Regions from separate parts of the Effusibacillus pohliae DSM 22757 genome, predicted to be linked through region 1. Evidence: riboswitches for the same ligand, from Rfam matches in the RefSeq annotation. Region 1 holds a riboswitch; the other holds the start of a gene.
What was found. Region 1 has a riboswitch for magnesium ahead of corA (magnesium/cobalt transporter CorA). Riboswitches for the same ligand answer to the same signal wherever they lie in the genome.

Region 2: linked by a shared signal. The riboswitch ahead of C230_RS0111740 (ABC transporter permease) and the one ahead of corA (magnesium/cobalt transporter CorA) in region 1 are both predicted to bind magnesium.

What each region holds. Positions count from the first base shown of each region.
Region 1 covers NZ_AQXL01000118.1:54,823-62,150, reverse strand. The annotation lists gene cax (calcium/proton exchanger) at 1-214, opposite strand, end outside; gene C230_RS0109050 (GIY-YIG nuclease family protein) at 268-522, opposite strand; gene C230_RS0109045 (solute symporter family protein) at 636-2,147, opposite strand; gene C230_RS0109040 (DUF485 domain-containing protein) at 2,150-2,506, opposite strand; gene C230_RS19965 (DUF309 domain-containing protein) at 2,745-3,155, opposite strand; gene C230_RS0109030 (2-hydroxymuconate tautomerase) at 3,209-3,400, shown strand; gene corA (magnesium/cobalt transporter CorA) at 3,461-4,432, opposite strand; M-box (ykoK) riboswitch at 4,554-4,725, opposite strand; gene acsA (acetate--CoA ligase) at 4,862-6,595, opposite strand; gene C230_RS0109015 (inorganic diphosphatase) at 6,803-7,294, shown strand.
Region 2 covers NZ_AQXL01000125.1:26,837-34,164, forward strand. The annotation lists gene C230_RS20250 (polysaccharide deacetylase family protein) at 1-626, shown strand, start outside; gene C230_RS0111735 (ABC transporter ATP-binding protein) at 927-2,237, opposite strand; gene C230_RS0111740 (ABC transporter permease) at 2,249-3,976, opposite strand; M-box (ykoK) riboswitch at 4,159-4,325, opposite strand; gene C230_RS20255 (DedA family protein) at 4,562-5,086, shown strand; gene C230_RS0111750 (DUF1232 domain-containing protein) at 5,280-5,972, shown strand; gene C230_RS20260 (LCP family protein) at 5,969-7,000, shown strand; gene C230_RS21420 (hypothetical protein) at 7,067-7,328, shown strand, end outside.

The sequences.
Region 1 (7,328 bases):
CCGCATTGCCGAACGTGGCGTTTAACAAGCCGCCGATCCGCGGACCGCTGTGGATCGCGATGCTCTCGGTCGCCCTGCCCATAATCCCGGCCAACGGGATGATCGTGACACAGGCCAGCACGAACAATAACACTTCCGGAAAATGCAAGAAGTTTCCGATCACCGTCAACGGCAGGAACACAATCAATGTAATCGTCAAAATCCGTTGCAGCATACTCCATCTCCCTTCGGAAAAAATGGTTCATTCAACAAACCGCGCCAGACAGCTCAGATCAACAGGCAGACAGAGTCGATCAGTGCCTGTTTGCGCCGCCGATCCAGCCGTTTGATCGCCCATTCCCGCCGCACGGCGGACGATTTGTCAGGGCATATCTCCACATACCGCAGCCGAACCGGACCGCGGCCCCGCGTGTATTTTGCCCCTTGTCCGCTGTTATGTTCCTGCAACCGCTTGCGCAAATCCATTGCGTAGCCGGTGTACAGCGTGCCGTCCTTGCACTCCACTATGTATACGTAAGGCATTCTGCCCTCCCGCACCTAATTTTACCAGAAATATATCACAAACTGCGTGCAACGGCAAAAGCCGCCGGCCCCTGCCGACGGCTTCGTGCAAGCCTGCAGCTTGTGTTTCCCGCTTATTTTTCGACTCCGTATCCGGTGTTCGCCCGCACATAAATTTCGCTGAATTTCTCCCGCGCTTTCGCATCCTTCGTCACCAGCGAGCCAACGATCGCCGCCAGGAAGCCGAGTGGGATCGAGACGATGCCCGGATTTTGCAGCGGGAAGATCGCATTCTTCCCCATAACCCCCTGCCCGATGAAGGTAAGCAGCAGGGCGGAGACCAAACCGACCAGCATGCCCGTGATGGCTCCGGCAGTGGTAAACCGCTTCCAAAAGACGGTCAATACGATTACCGGCAGGTTCGCGCTGGCCGCCACCGCGAATGCGAGCGCCACCATGTACGCAACGTTCATTCCATTGGCTGCAATCCCGATCACGATCGACAGGATGCCCACCGCAAAAGCGGTGATTCGGGCCACCCGGATTTGCTCTTGCTCGTTTGCCTCGCCTCCCCTGATCACGTTGGTATAGAAATCGTGCGCGAACGCGGAGGATGCGGCAATCGTCAGCCCTGCCACCACCGCAAGAATCGTGGCGAACGCCACCGCAGCGATGAACGCCAGCATAAAATCACCGCCGAGCGCCTGTGCCAACAGCGGAGCCGCCATGTTGCCCGCCTTGTCTGCCGCGATAATTTTGTCCTTTGTCACAAGCGTCGCCGCACCAAATCCAAGGAAGGTGGTCATCACATAAAAGGCTCCGATGATCCACATCGCCCAGACAACCGACTTGCGGGCTTCCTTCGCGTTTGGCACGGTGTAAAACCGTATCAAGATATGCGGCAGACCGGCCGTTCCAAGAACGAGGGCGAGCCCCAGCGAAATCTGATCGAGCGGGTTCGTAAACTTTAGACCCGGCTCCAGGAATTTCTGCCCGTACATGGCGGCCGCTTTGTCAAACATGGCGCCCACGTTAAAGTTGAATTTCGCCAGCACCAGCAGCGATAGCACAATCGTTCCGCCCATCAGCAGCAACGCCTTGATAATCTGCACCCAGGTGGTTGCCAGCATCCCGCCAAACACCACGTACAGAATCATCAGAATGCCGACGATCATCACCGCATAGTTGTAAGGAATTCCGAGCAACAGTTTGATCAGTCCGCCCGCACCGACCATTTGGGCGATCATATAGAAAGTGGAAATCACGATGGTGGAGAGAGCTGCGACCGAGCGCACCGGTTTTTCGTTCAAGCGGCTGGCCAGAACGTCAGCCATCGTATACTTGCCGGTGTTCCGCAACGGCTCGGCCACCAGCAGCAGAACCGTCAGGTACGCGACCAGCCAACCGACCGAATACATGAATCCGTCATATCCGCTGAGCGCAATCATGCCGGCGATGCCAAGGAAAGAAGCGGCGCTCATGTAGTCACCTGCGATCGCGACCCCGTTTTGCCAGCCTTTGATGGAACTGCCTGCGGCGTAAAACTCGCTGGTGGTATGCGTTCGCTTGGCCGCCCAATAGGTGATCACCAGCGTAATCGCAACAATCACAAGGAAAAGTCCGAATGCCAATCCGTTAAAACCCATCGTCACAGTCCCCCTTTCATGTTGTTGCGCATTTCGGAGGCTGTATCGTCAAACTGGTTGGCCTTCTTCATGTACAGATGAGCCAACACCCAAGCCATCACAAATTCGGACAACGCAAACAGGTAGCCGAAGTTGATCGAGTCCGTCACCTTGACAGCCATTAGCGGTTTGAAATAACCGGCCAAAACAGGCAGCGCAAAATAATAAACAAGGAAAAAGACAGTAGCCGGTACCAAAAACGCTTTTTTCTTGCGGATCATCGCTTTGAACTGCGGCGATTCCGCGATGATGTCCCACTCATTTTCGGGACGTCCATCAATATTGACAGCGCTTACAGAAGGATTCAGTTGTGTCTCCATGTTTCTCCCCCTCTTTGTTAGCGTTTCTTACTGAATAACAGAAAAATCGTGCCTGTCAGCCTCCTTTCTATCAATCAGTTCAGATAATTCGGTTTGCGGAAATAGTATATCAAATCACATTCAGAGCCACAATAATTTTTTATCATTTTATTCCGTCGATTCTGATAATAATTAACTTCCCAGCGGCCAGATCAGTCTGCAATTTTTTTCCTCAAATGGCTGCCGGCCTTTTGCTTTTTTATGCTGATCCCGCTTCATCGATCAGTTTCAGGCGAATTCCCCTGATTCCCAGTTTCTTCACTTCCTGCCGATCCATTTCCGGCACGTCGGGAATTTTTTGCAGACAGTCCTGAATATAATCGATCACCTGGCGCACATCGATCCGCCGAAATACTGGCAGATAGGGCGTCAGCAACGATTGGGACCGCTGAAACATATACCTTGAGCCTTTGATGTTACCGTTGCGCAAGTGAAAAATCGCCACCGCCACCTGAATCAATCCCTTGTAAAAATCGATCCGGTCGCTGTGCCACAAATCCTCCAGCACCTCGTGTGCGGCAAAATAATCTTCTTCGTTCATAAATTTGATGTAATCGAGAAATTCCTGCGGAATCGGCTCGCTCACCCGACTCATTCCTTTCGTTGACATCTGTTCCGCCCAAACGTGATAATGGATGTACTACATATGCGGGAGGGTTTTCCATGCCGTTTATAACGATTGAGATGAAGGAAGGCCGCACGTTGGAACAAAAGCGTCGTCTGGCTGCCGAAGTGACGAAAGTGGTCTGCGAAATCTGCGAAGTGCCGGCAGACCGCGTCTATGTGTTTATCGAAGACCTGAAAAGTGACGCGTTCGGCAAAGCCGGCAAGCTGATGATCGATGAAGCCAATTAACCCGTCGAGGCAGCACAAGCAGAAAGAACCCGCCTTCGCAAGGGGGTTCTTTCGGTTTTCCTACACCCATTTTTTCCGGCGGAAGTATTTCAGCATCCCGTACGTCATGCCGACCAGCAACAATGTGACAACCACTGTAGACCACGGGTTCTGCTGCGAGGGGAGCGGCACGTTCATGCCGAAATACCCGGTTACCGAGGTAAGGGTTGCGGTGATTGTCGTAATTACCGTCAAGACGCGCATCGTATCGTTCGTTCTGGCGGTCACCAGCGAGTAGTAAGTTTCCATCGCACCGGACACCAGATCGCGGAACACTTCCAGCGAGTCGGATATGCGCTCCAGATGATCGACCAGGTCGATAAAGTACGGTACATTGTCTTCCTGCACTTCGAACGAGTAGCGGCCGCCCACATTGGCGAAAATCCGCTTTTTCGGCTGAATCACCCGGCGGATCAGCACGATCGTCCGCTTCAGCGCGAGGAATTCTTCCGTAATCTCCTGAGCCGGATGTTCGTACATCTCGTCTTCTAACTCGTCAATCCGCGTGGAAATCCGCTCCATAATCGGGAAATACTCGTCGGTGATCATGTCGACGATCGAATATAACAGAAAATCAGGCCCCTTGTCCATATAATGCGGCTCCCGTAGCGAGCGGGCGGCGATGCGGCCGATCGATTGCAGCGGATTTTGGTGGACGGTAACGATATAGTTCTTGCCAAGGAATACGTTCAATTCCTCGGTCGTGATTTCCCGTTCGCTCTCCTCGTCATAACGCAGCGCGTGAAACACAAAGAAGTAGTAATCATCGTAATTGTCCACCTTGGAACGGGGAGAGTCGTGCAAACAGTCTTCGATGGCCAACGGGTGGAAATCGAAAATCGCCCCGACAAACTTCAGTTCGTCCACCGTACAATTGTACAGGTCGATCCACAAGAGGTTCCGCTCGTTCTGCAGCAGTTCCCCTTTGCGCAGCAGGTCCACATCATGGTACATTTTTTTGTCTTCATGATTGTAAAAATAGGTCTTGATCATCCGCGATACCCCCTCTCGAACGGTCGTTGTCCATAGCGTACGCAGAAAACAAAAAGAGCCTTCAAACCCGTTTGAAGGCTCGCAGTATACACAATCCAAAGAACGTCGGACCGCTCCGGTTCGCCTTCTCCACTCGTCCAAGCTTTAGCACATGCATGGCTAGAACCGCGCGCGGTTCAGCCACATTAGGTAAAACCTTAAGCCGGTAGTACCTGTTGACCCATTGGCGTCTCTCGACGTTTCCGGGTAGTGGCGTATGATCCATGCAGAAGCCTCACCTAACGAAGAGCCTTATGCAGTTTTGCACAGCGCCGATCATCTTCATATCCGCAAGTTGTTCAAACCCAACGTCAAACGCGCGATATACAACAAAACAGTTGCAGGACAATTATAGTCCGGAGGACGCCATCGCGTCAATGTCCGCTCGTGTCAATCCTCCATCGTCGACAGATCGCCCGCTGGCAGACCCAGTTCCCACGCTTTCAGGACGCGGCGCATGATTTTGCCGGAGCGGGTTTTTGGCAGCTTGTCGCGGAACTCGATCTCGCGCGGGGCAGCATGGGCCGCCAGCCCGGTTTTGACGAATTGAGCGATTTCCTGTTTCAGTTGTTCGCTCGGCTCATACCCGGCCCGCAGCGAAATGAACGCTTTGATGATCTCGCCGCGAACCGGATCCGGCTTGCCTATGACGCCCGCTTCCGCCACCGCCGGGTGTTCCACCAGCCTGCTTTCCACCTCGAACGGACCGACCCGCTCGCCCGACGTGTTGATTACGTCATCGACCCGCCCCTGAAACCAGAAGTAGCCGTCTTCGTCTTTGTAGGCGGAGTCTCCGGACACGTACCAGCCTTTCAGTCGGAAGTATTCCTGGTACTTCGCCGGGTTGTTCCAGATTTGCCGCATCATGCCCGGCCAGCCGGCCCGAATCGCCAGGTTGCCCATCCGATAGGGAGGCAGTTCGCGCCCCTCGTCATCGACGATCGCCGCGTAGATGCCCGGCAGCGGCTTGCCCATCGAACCGGGCTTGATGGGCAGGCAGGGAAAATTGCTGATCGTCGTCGAACCGGTCTCGGTCATCCACCAGTTATCGTGAATCCGCTGCCCGAATGCCTGCAGCCCCCAACGGAACACTTCCGGATTAAGCGGCTCGCCCGCTGACAAAATGTGGCGCAGCGACGACAGGTCATACTGTTTGGCCAGCTCCGTTCCGGCGGCCATCAGCATGCGAAAAGCGGTCGGTGCCGAGAACCAGACGGTCACCCGAAAACGCTGGATCGTGTCATACCAGTCCTCCGGTTTAAAGCGGCCGCCGCGCAGCACCACTGTCACCCCGTTCAGCCAGGGGGCAAACATCCCGGCCGACGTTCCCGTCACCCAGCCGGGATCAGCCGTGCACCAATAAATGTCATTCTCGCGCAGATCATACACCCAACGGCCGGAGCGATGCTGGTGAACCATCGCATTGTGCACGTGCACGACGCCTTTCGGCTTGCCGGTCGAACCGGACGTATAGTGGATGATATACGGATCTTCCCGGTCCATCCATGCGATTTCCAAATCGTCCGGTGCCTCAGCCATCTCCTGTTCATAGGAGACTTCACCCGGCCCGGTCTGTTCCGCCCCGACCAGAATCACATGCTTCAGGTCCGGCAATTCCTCCCGCAAAATCCGCTTGCGCAAGGCGGGAGTCGTGACAACCGCGACCGCTCCGCTGTCCTGCAGGCGGTCCTTGACAGCCGCCTCCATAAACGCCTCAAACAGCGGTCCGGCAATCGCCCCGATTTTGACGATGCCAAGCAGTGCAACATACAGTTCCGGGCAACGCGGCATATAGAGAAACACGCGGTCGCCCTTGCGAATCCCGATTTTTCGCAGCACGTTGGCAAACCTGTTGGAAAGCGCTTTCAAATCGGCGAACGTATAGGTTTCTTCCCGATTGTCGTCCTTGAACAGGAGCGCTGGTTTGTCCCGCCGCTCCGACTCCGCGTGCCGGTCGATCGCCTCATAGGCGATGTTCACGCGCCCAGTCTGATACCAAGAAAAAAACCGTTCTTCCGTCTCCCAATCGGCCGCCTCGTACATTGCATCGTAATTTTCCAGATTGCAAGCCGCCGAAGTCGTGCCCACCGCTTCCCATTCCTGCAGGTGCGCCCCCTTCTCCATGCCTTCCCCTCCAAATCCCCGAAATATGTATTATTTTTGCAAATATTGTATCATAACAGATTCCGAAACGTCAGCATCTGTTTCGCCCTTACTCGACTATTCCGAGCGAAAAAGTTTTCAAAGCGGTTCCTCCGATGTTTGTCACAATCCCCCTTTGTTGCTATAATGAGGGAGTGGATTTTTGGATTGTGGAGGAGGCAGACTGGCATGGCAAACAATTTAGTGGTCGACGCATTTATTGAGATTCCCACCGGCAGCCAAAACAAATACGAATACGACAAGGAAACCGGACGCTTCAAACTGGATCGGGTGCTCTTCTCGCCGATGCACTACCCGACCGAATACGGGTATATCGAAAACACGCTGGCGGAAGATGGCGACCCGCTGGACATTCTCGTTCTCACTTCATTCCCGACGTTTCCGGGCTGTGTGATCGAATCCCGCGTGATCGGCGTGCTGATCATGACGGACGACAAGGGCAAGGACGAAAAATTGCTGGCTGTTCCAACGGAAGATCCGCGTTTCAAGGAAGTACATACACTTGACGACGTAGCACCGCACGTTTTGAAAGAAATCGCCCACTTCTTCCAGGTATACAAGGATCTCGAAAACAAAAAGGTGACGATCGAAGGCTGGCAAGGTGTCGATGTGGCAGCCCGTCTGCTGGAAGAGTGCCGCGCCCGCTACGCGAACAAGTAACGGTCGAAGCAAAGAAAGCGACCGACCGAGGCAA
Region 2 (7,328 bases), on a different contig from region 1:
ATTTTTCAGGACCGCGTACTGCCAAACAAGTCGCCTTGACGTTTGATGATGGACCCGATTTGCGGTTTACGCCACAGATTTTGGATATTTTAAAACAAAACGGGGTGAAGGCGACCTTTTTCATCGTAGGAACCCGTGCGCAAGCCCACCCGGAAATGGTCAGGCGCATCGTTGCCGAGGGACACGCGATCGGCAATCATACGTGGGACCATCCGAAACTGACCAAACTGACACCGCAACAAATCCGCGATGAAGTGGTACGTACCGACCAGCTATTGGATTCCATCGTCGGGTACTACCCGGCCCTTTTTCGTCCGCCTTATGGGTTGACCAATCCGGACATCGTTCGGGAAATCGGTGCCATGGGCTACAAAATCATCGATTGGTCGGTGGATACCCGCGATTGGGCAGGCACACCGGTTCCTCAGATGATGGATTATGTGCGCACGGAACTGCGTCCAGGAGCCATCATTCTGGAGCATTGCGCCGGCGGCCGGAGTGAGGACTTGAGCAATACGGTGAGCGCCCTCCCACAGATCATCGACACTCTCAAAGCGCAAGGGTACACGTTTGTCACTGTGCCGCAATTGTTGAACATTCCTGCGGCTAAGATGTCAGCCGAATAAGATATGTAATCAGAGAATGACCCCGAGAAGCTGTTCGGGGTCATTCGTCTCATGTTACGCCCAGCATGGGCGTCATCTCTAAGGTGAGAGTCCCGAACGGGGGCTGGCGAGCGCCTACCGTAGCCAGGGGCAAGGGTGTCCGCCGTGAGGCGGAATCGGAAGGAAGCCAGACTTGGGCAAGCGCGGGCGGAAAGATGACGCTCTTATCTGGGGAGGACTGCGGACCGCGTCAGCCTTTTGGAACCGCCTAGTGCGGACCCGCATGCTAGGTGGTGAGGGGACAAGGTTAGCCGCCCCCTCCTACTCGATTGCACCATTGCTGTCGGTCGTTTCTTTCTCCAAAAACAACATTTTCGCATGTTCGTCGTACGCGAACAATTCTGCTTGCCGGGCCCAACCGATACAAATATCGAGCTGTTTTTCCGCTTCCTCGTCGCCAAAATGCTTGCGGAAAATCTGGCTGAAAAAGTCCCGCGACATCCGGTTGTTGCGCTTCGACTGCAGGATCCAGATGATCCGTTCCATGATCGGGACGTTTTTCAAAACCTGGTGTTTCAAAATATCCTTACGTTCCACAACGGTCGCTTCTGCAAACGTTTTTCCCAGCGGGGTCAACTCAATATCCCCTTCGTGAACGCGGACAAATTCCAACAGGGATGCCGCTTCCACAATCGGCAGAAAATCTTCCAGGTTGAGGCCCAGTTGGTCGGCCAGTTTATACAGATCAGATTTTTCCTCCAGATCGTCGAGCAGTTCGATAAACCCTGTCATCGCCCCTGCCGGCACATCCGGCATCGGCTTGATTTTCCTGCTGGCCCCTCCCTGATCCACAATCGGTTTCGGGTCTTCTTTGTACCGGGTCATGAGCGAATACAGATCGTCTACCAACGATTCGAACAACGGGTCTTTCTTTTCCCGCCAATGGGGCAGCGGAATCGGCAGATCCGCGGTGATGCGGGCCGGGTCACGGGACAAGACGATCGCCCGATCCGCCATATACACCGCCTCTTCGATCCCGTGTGTCACCATGACAATCGACTTCGTCGGGATCTTTTTTTCCAGCCACAGTTCCAGAATGTCGCGCCGCAAATTCTCGGCCGTCAGCACATCGAGCGCGGAAAATGGTTCATCCATCAACAGCACATCCGGCTCCGACACAAGGGCTCTGCCAATTCCCACGCGCTGCCGCATGCCTCCCGACAGTTCTTTCGGATACGCACTTTCAAAGCCGTCCAATCCCAACATGTCGATCATTTGGATTGCTTTTTCCCGCTTTTCCTGATCGGACAATGAAGTTTTTTGCAACCCGAGTTCCACGTTTTCAAGCACCGTCAGCCAGGGAAACAAAGCGAACGATTGAAACACCATGCTGACACCGGGATTCACGCCATTGACACGGCTTCCCAAGTAAAACACTTGTCCTTCGGAAGGCGGTACCAATCCGGCCATAATCCGCAGAAGTGTCGATTTTCCGGAACCGGAAGGCCCCAGGATGGCGATAAACTCGCCTTCGTTAATCTGCAGATCGATGTGATCGAGCACGGTCACCACCGTTTCGCCGAAGTCGTATTTTTTCGTAATCCCCTTCAATTCCACAATTTTCCGTTGCATTCCGGTCCCTCCTACTCGATGTGATACTTGGTTTCCGCCAGTTTATACAGCCTTCGCCACAATAACCGGTTGATCAGCACCACCAGCGACGACATGATAAAGATGCCCCAGATGATGGCCGGCCAGTTCCCCTCGTTGGTTGCCTGGGAAATATAGGCGCCGAGTCCGGTGGCTGTCAGCGTATCCTGTTTCCATGACACGATTTCGGAAACGATGCTTGCGTTCCACGCTCCTCCCATGGCGGTCACTCCGCCGGTTACCAGATAGGGAAAAATGCCGGGCAGGATCAGTTTTTTCCATTTTTTCCAGGCGGACAGTCCAAAAATATCGCTCGCTTCCCGCAGATCAGACGGAATCGCCATCGCGCCGGCAATCACGTTAAACAGCAGGTACCACTGGGTACCGAGCATCATCAGCGGGATGGCTCCAACTTCAAAATTCACATGCAGCTTTAAATAAAGCAGAGTTACCAGCGGGAACAGCATGTTGGCAGGAAAAGAGGCCGCGATTTGCACCAAGGGCTGCGCGAGTTGCGCCAATCGCGGATTGAATCCGATCGCTACACCAAGCGGAATTGTCCACAATGCGCCGATGGCAATTGCGGCAAACACCCGCAGCATGGTCAGTGCTCCCAGTCCAACCACATGCAGCAGTTCCCCCGATCCCAGCTGTTTCACCTCGACCAATCCTTGATACGCATACCGGATCACAAACCAGACAATCACCGCCCACAGCACAAGCTGCAGGAAGAACGATGCGCCTCTGGCAGAGGGCGGACGCATTTTCCCGGCCGCTGCAAGCCGGCCAAGAAAACGATCGGCGCCCCGCCAGACAGGCAGCAAGGTATAACGGAACAACAGATCGATCACCGCCGACTGTTGCAAAATTTTCAACACGACAGATGACGGCCTCTGCTTGGCTTCCGTCAGTTCCATCTTAAACTTGTCCGCCCAAGCGACCAATGGACGCCAAAACAATTGATCAACCAAAATGATGGTGGTCACCATCGCAATGACCGCATAGATGACGGCTTTCACGTTTCCTTCATCGACGGCTGCCGCCATATAAGAACCCAGGCCGGGGAGCCGTACATTGGTTCCAAGTACTGTGATCGCTTCGCTGGCTGATAAGAAAAACCAGCCGCCGCCAAACGACATCATGGAGTTCCACACCAGGCCGATCATCGCAAACGGAACTTCCAGCTTTTTGAAACGATTCCATGCGTTTAAACGATAGATGTCGGATGCCTCCCGCAACTCGCGCGGAATCGTGGTTAAGGAATGATAAAAACTGAATGTCATGTTCCAGACTTGCCCGGTAAAGATGGCAAAAATGGAGGCGCATTCCACCCCCAGCAGACTGCCGGGAAACAGCGAAATAAAAAACGTGATGGTCGCGGACAGAAACCCTAACACCGGGACAGACTGTAAAATATCGATGATCGGGATCATGATTTTTTCCGCCAACTGGCTCGAAGCAGCAATTCGTCCATACACGAACGTAAACAGCAAAGCGGCGAAAAAAGCCACAAACATGCGGAGCAAGGAACGGCCCGCATAATACGGCAGATAAGCAGGATTCAAATCGATATGCGGCTGGTTGGTCGGTGAAAACGGAACCCGCATACCGGCTCCGACGTGCATGATTCCGTAAAGCAGCGCAAACAGGAACAGAACGACGAACAGGTCGATCCAGCCGAATTTTCTAGCTCTCAGGTACCCAAAGCGGTTCATGATCATTGCTATCTTCCCCTTTACTCCTGCTGAATTTTAGCTTGCACTTGATTCTTCGCCTTATCCACTCCGGCCCGCCAAACGCGTTGCTCATCAGGACATTCCCCCCTTTATCCATGGCAAAATGAAACCCCCTGCACACAAACGCAGGGGGTATGATTCGCAATCCCGTCAGATCGCAAATGAGAACCAATCCCCCTGGTTGAGCTTCAGCACTGTACAACGTAGAGATCGTGTCTCAGCCACATTAAGTAAAGCCTTAATCCGGCAGTACCTGTTCAACCCATTGGCGTCTCTCGACGTTTCCGGGCAGTGGCCTGTGTTTGCACAGTAGCCTCGCCTAACGAGGATTTTGCCTTGTTAGCTTGTATGATTCGTTTCATTCATAATGTATATTGTTTCAATTCATCTGTAAATAGGCTTTCGCCAATATTCTTCACAAACAAGCAGAGTTTTTTGTGATAATGTGTATGGACAACACACTTCCGTATCACACTGAACGAATGGAGGTTTTGCAGCATGCATATACACGTTCAGCAATGGATCGTGAATTATGGATATGCGGGTCTTTTTTTGATCCTGCTCGTTGAAATGATTGGCATCCCTCTACCGGGAGAAACCGCCTTGACGCTGGCCGGGATTGCATGGATGTCCGGCACTTTTTCATTTGTTCCGTTGTTTCTTACGGCCGTTTCGGGAAACTTTCTGGGAGCTTCGATCGCGTATTTTATCGGTCGGTTTCTGGGTCGCCCCGCCATCCTTCGTTACGGCAGGTATGCGGGGATGACGGAGGAACGGATGAAAAAGGCGGAGGACAAATTTTTGCGGTACCGTTTGCCGCTTTTGTTGTTTTCGAGATTTATTGCCGGGGTGCGTGTTTTGGTTCCTTATTTAGCCGGAATGAATGGGATCCCATTCTGGATGTTTTCATTTTACAACTTTGTTGGTGCAGCTGTTTGGTGCTCCGCATTTGTCATCTTAGGGCGTTATGCAGACATCGCATGGCACCGGTATCATCAGGTTATGCATCAGTATTTCTTGCCTGCCGTGTTGTTCGCCGCGCTGGCGGTCGGTGTTTGTGCGGGGATTAAAATAAAGAAAAAACAGGGAGGGTAAGCATTCCGGCGGCCAAATCGGCGGTTGCGCCGAGCGGAGACCCATGCCGGAAGTCTGTCGGCCGAGCTTGTGCTGGCATGTGGGGTGGGAAGCAAAATTCCCGCCTTTTTTGTGTTTACATGAGATAGAGTTCGAAATAATTTCGTTGTGGGTGAAATTATTTCATGATATAGTACTAGACGGTGAGGGACAGATGAAAGAACTACAAAGCTATGGTGATTGCATTCGCCGTTTGCTGCAGTACAAGGAAATGAAGGCGGAGGAACTGGTAGCGGCGCTTAAAAAACAGAAAAACGTAGCCACCAGCAAATCAGCTATTTCCCGTATTCTGACAGGAAAAAGAATGCCGTCTGAGCAAGAGGCCCAAGGCATGGCGGACGTGCTCGAGGCCCCTCAAATTTATCAAGCCTATTTGTTGTTACAAGAGTATTTGAAAAAAAAGGATGCGGTCAGCATACTCGCGTTTTATCAAGTGCTCGATTTGTTAGTGGAAAATCGGAATACATTCGTTCACAACGCGGAAGAGCCTGCCATCGATTACTCGTTGCTTTACAAGATGCTGAAGAATCTGCACCGGTATTGTTTAGCCAAAGATGTATCCGTTCATGTACGGGAGGGCTTTGTGTCTAAACTGGTTGAGGTAAGCGGGTTTGGCACGATGATCGAGCGGCTGAAGCTGATGTATCAATGTTTTATGCATGGCCGGCAGCTGTCTGCAGGTGATCGCGCTTGGCTCGCAACGGGGCTGCTGTATTTTATTTCTCCCCTGGATTTGATACCTGACTATCTGGTGCCATACGGCTATCTTGATGATTCCATTGTGGTAGGTTTTATTTTTTCCGAACTTGGCTCGATACTGGAGAAATATCGAGATTTTGGTGCTTGAAGCTGGACCGGAACGATCCTGTGGACAGAATCATGGTTGAGAAGGGACTGACAGGGATGAAGAAAAGGATATTTCGGGCTGTCTTCCTGGGGATGCTTATCCTGCTTTGTATTGTCGGCTACTACGGATATCACGCTTACCGGTTCGCCGGTAGGATCCAATCTGCTCCAACTGTTCATGCAACGACCGAAACCTGGACGGGAGGGAGAGTCAATATCTTGTTGTTGGGTGAAGATGCCCGACCGGGAGAAGGACATACCCGATCGGACAGTATCATATTGCTCAGTGTGGATCCGGCTACTCATCAAGTGAAAGTGTTTTCCGTTTTGCGAGATACGTGGTGGCACATCCCGGGATATGATTATGAGAAAATCAATGCAGGAAATGCGCTCGGAGGGCCACAAAAAGAGGTTGAGACGATTGGGAATTTTCTATCCATACCGATCCACTATTATGTAGAAACGAACTTTGAGGGATTCAAAAAGATTGTCGATATACTCGGTGGCGTGGATATCAACGTCGATGAGGATATGAATTACGATGATCCAACGGACGGGACGCACATTCATTTGCGAAAGGGCATGCAGCATTTGGGTGGGCAACAGGCACTGGATTTTGTGCGTTTTCGGCATGATGCGTTAGGGGATTACAAAAGAACGGAAAGACAACGGAATTTTTTGCGGGCGTTAGCCGCAAAGTGCAAATCGTCTGTCACATTCCTGAAATTGCCCGAACTATTGGATGAAATGGCTCCCTATGTGGAAACGAACATGACTGCCAGTGATATGCTGAAGATCGGAAAACTCCTTTATAGCGCGGATGGATCTGACATTGAGACGGGACAGGTGCCACGGATGGAGGATTTGGTAGAACGATATTTGCCGGATGGGGGAGATGTTTTGATTCCGCACGTTCTTCCGACGCGGCAATATGTCCATCAAGCGATTGGGATGAACGATCAAGTGTTTTCTACGTCGGAGGAAGAGCGTTATTGGAACAGATACAAAAATGGATCTTCTAGCAAATGATGGGAAATGGATCGTGATTATAGATACTGAACTTCATTACTATTTTCGAGAGAAGGTGTAAATGATATGTTTACACTCATCAAGCGGCATTGGCTGACTGCCATCGCATGCCTCTTAGGTACAGCCGTTGTTGCCGGTATTTGGTATTGGGCTTGGTGGGCGGGGTCTCGTCCGCCGGTCAATTATGTGGCTCCGCATTTTACAGTGGTCAACAAAGATGGCCAATCCACCGATTTTTTCAAGCTATCCGGTAAGGTACGGGTGGTGTATTTCTTTAAATCCGACCCCTCATCGATTGAAGATATGATCAATTTGCAGGAAAAACTCA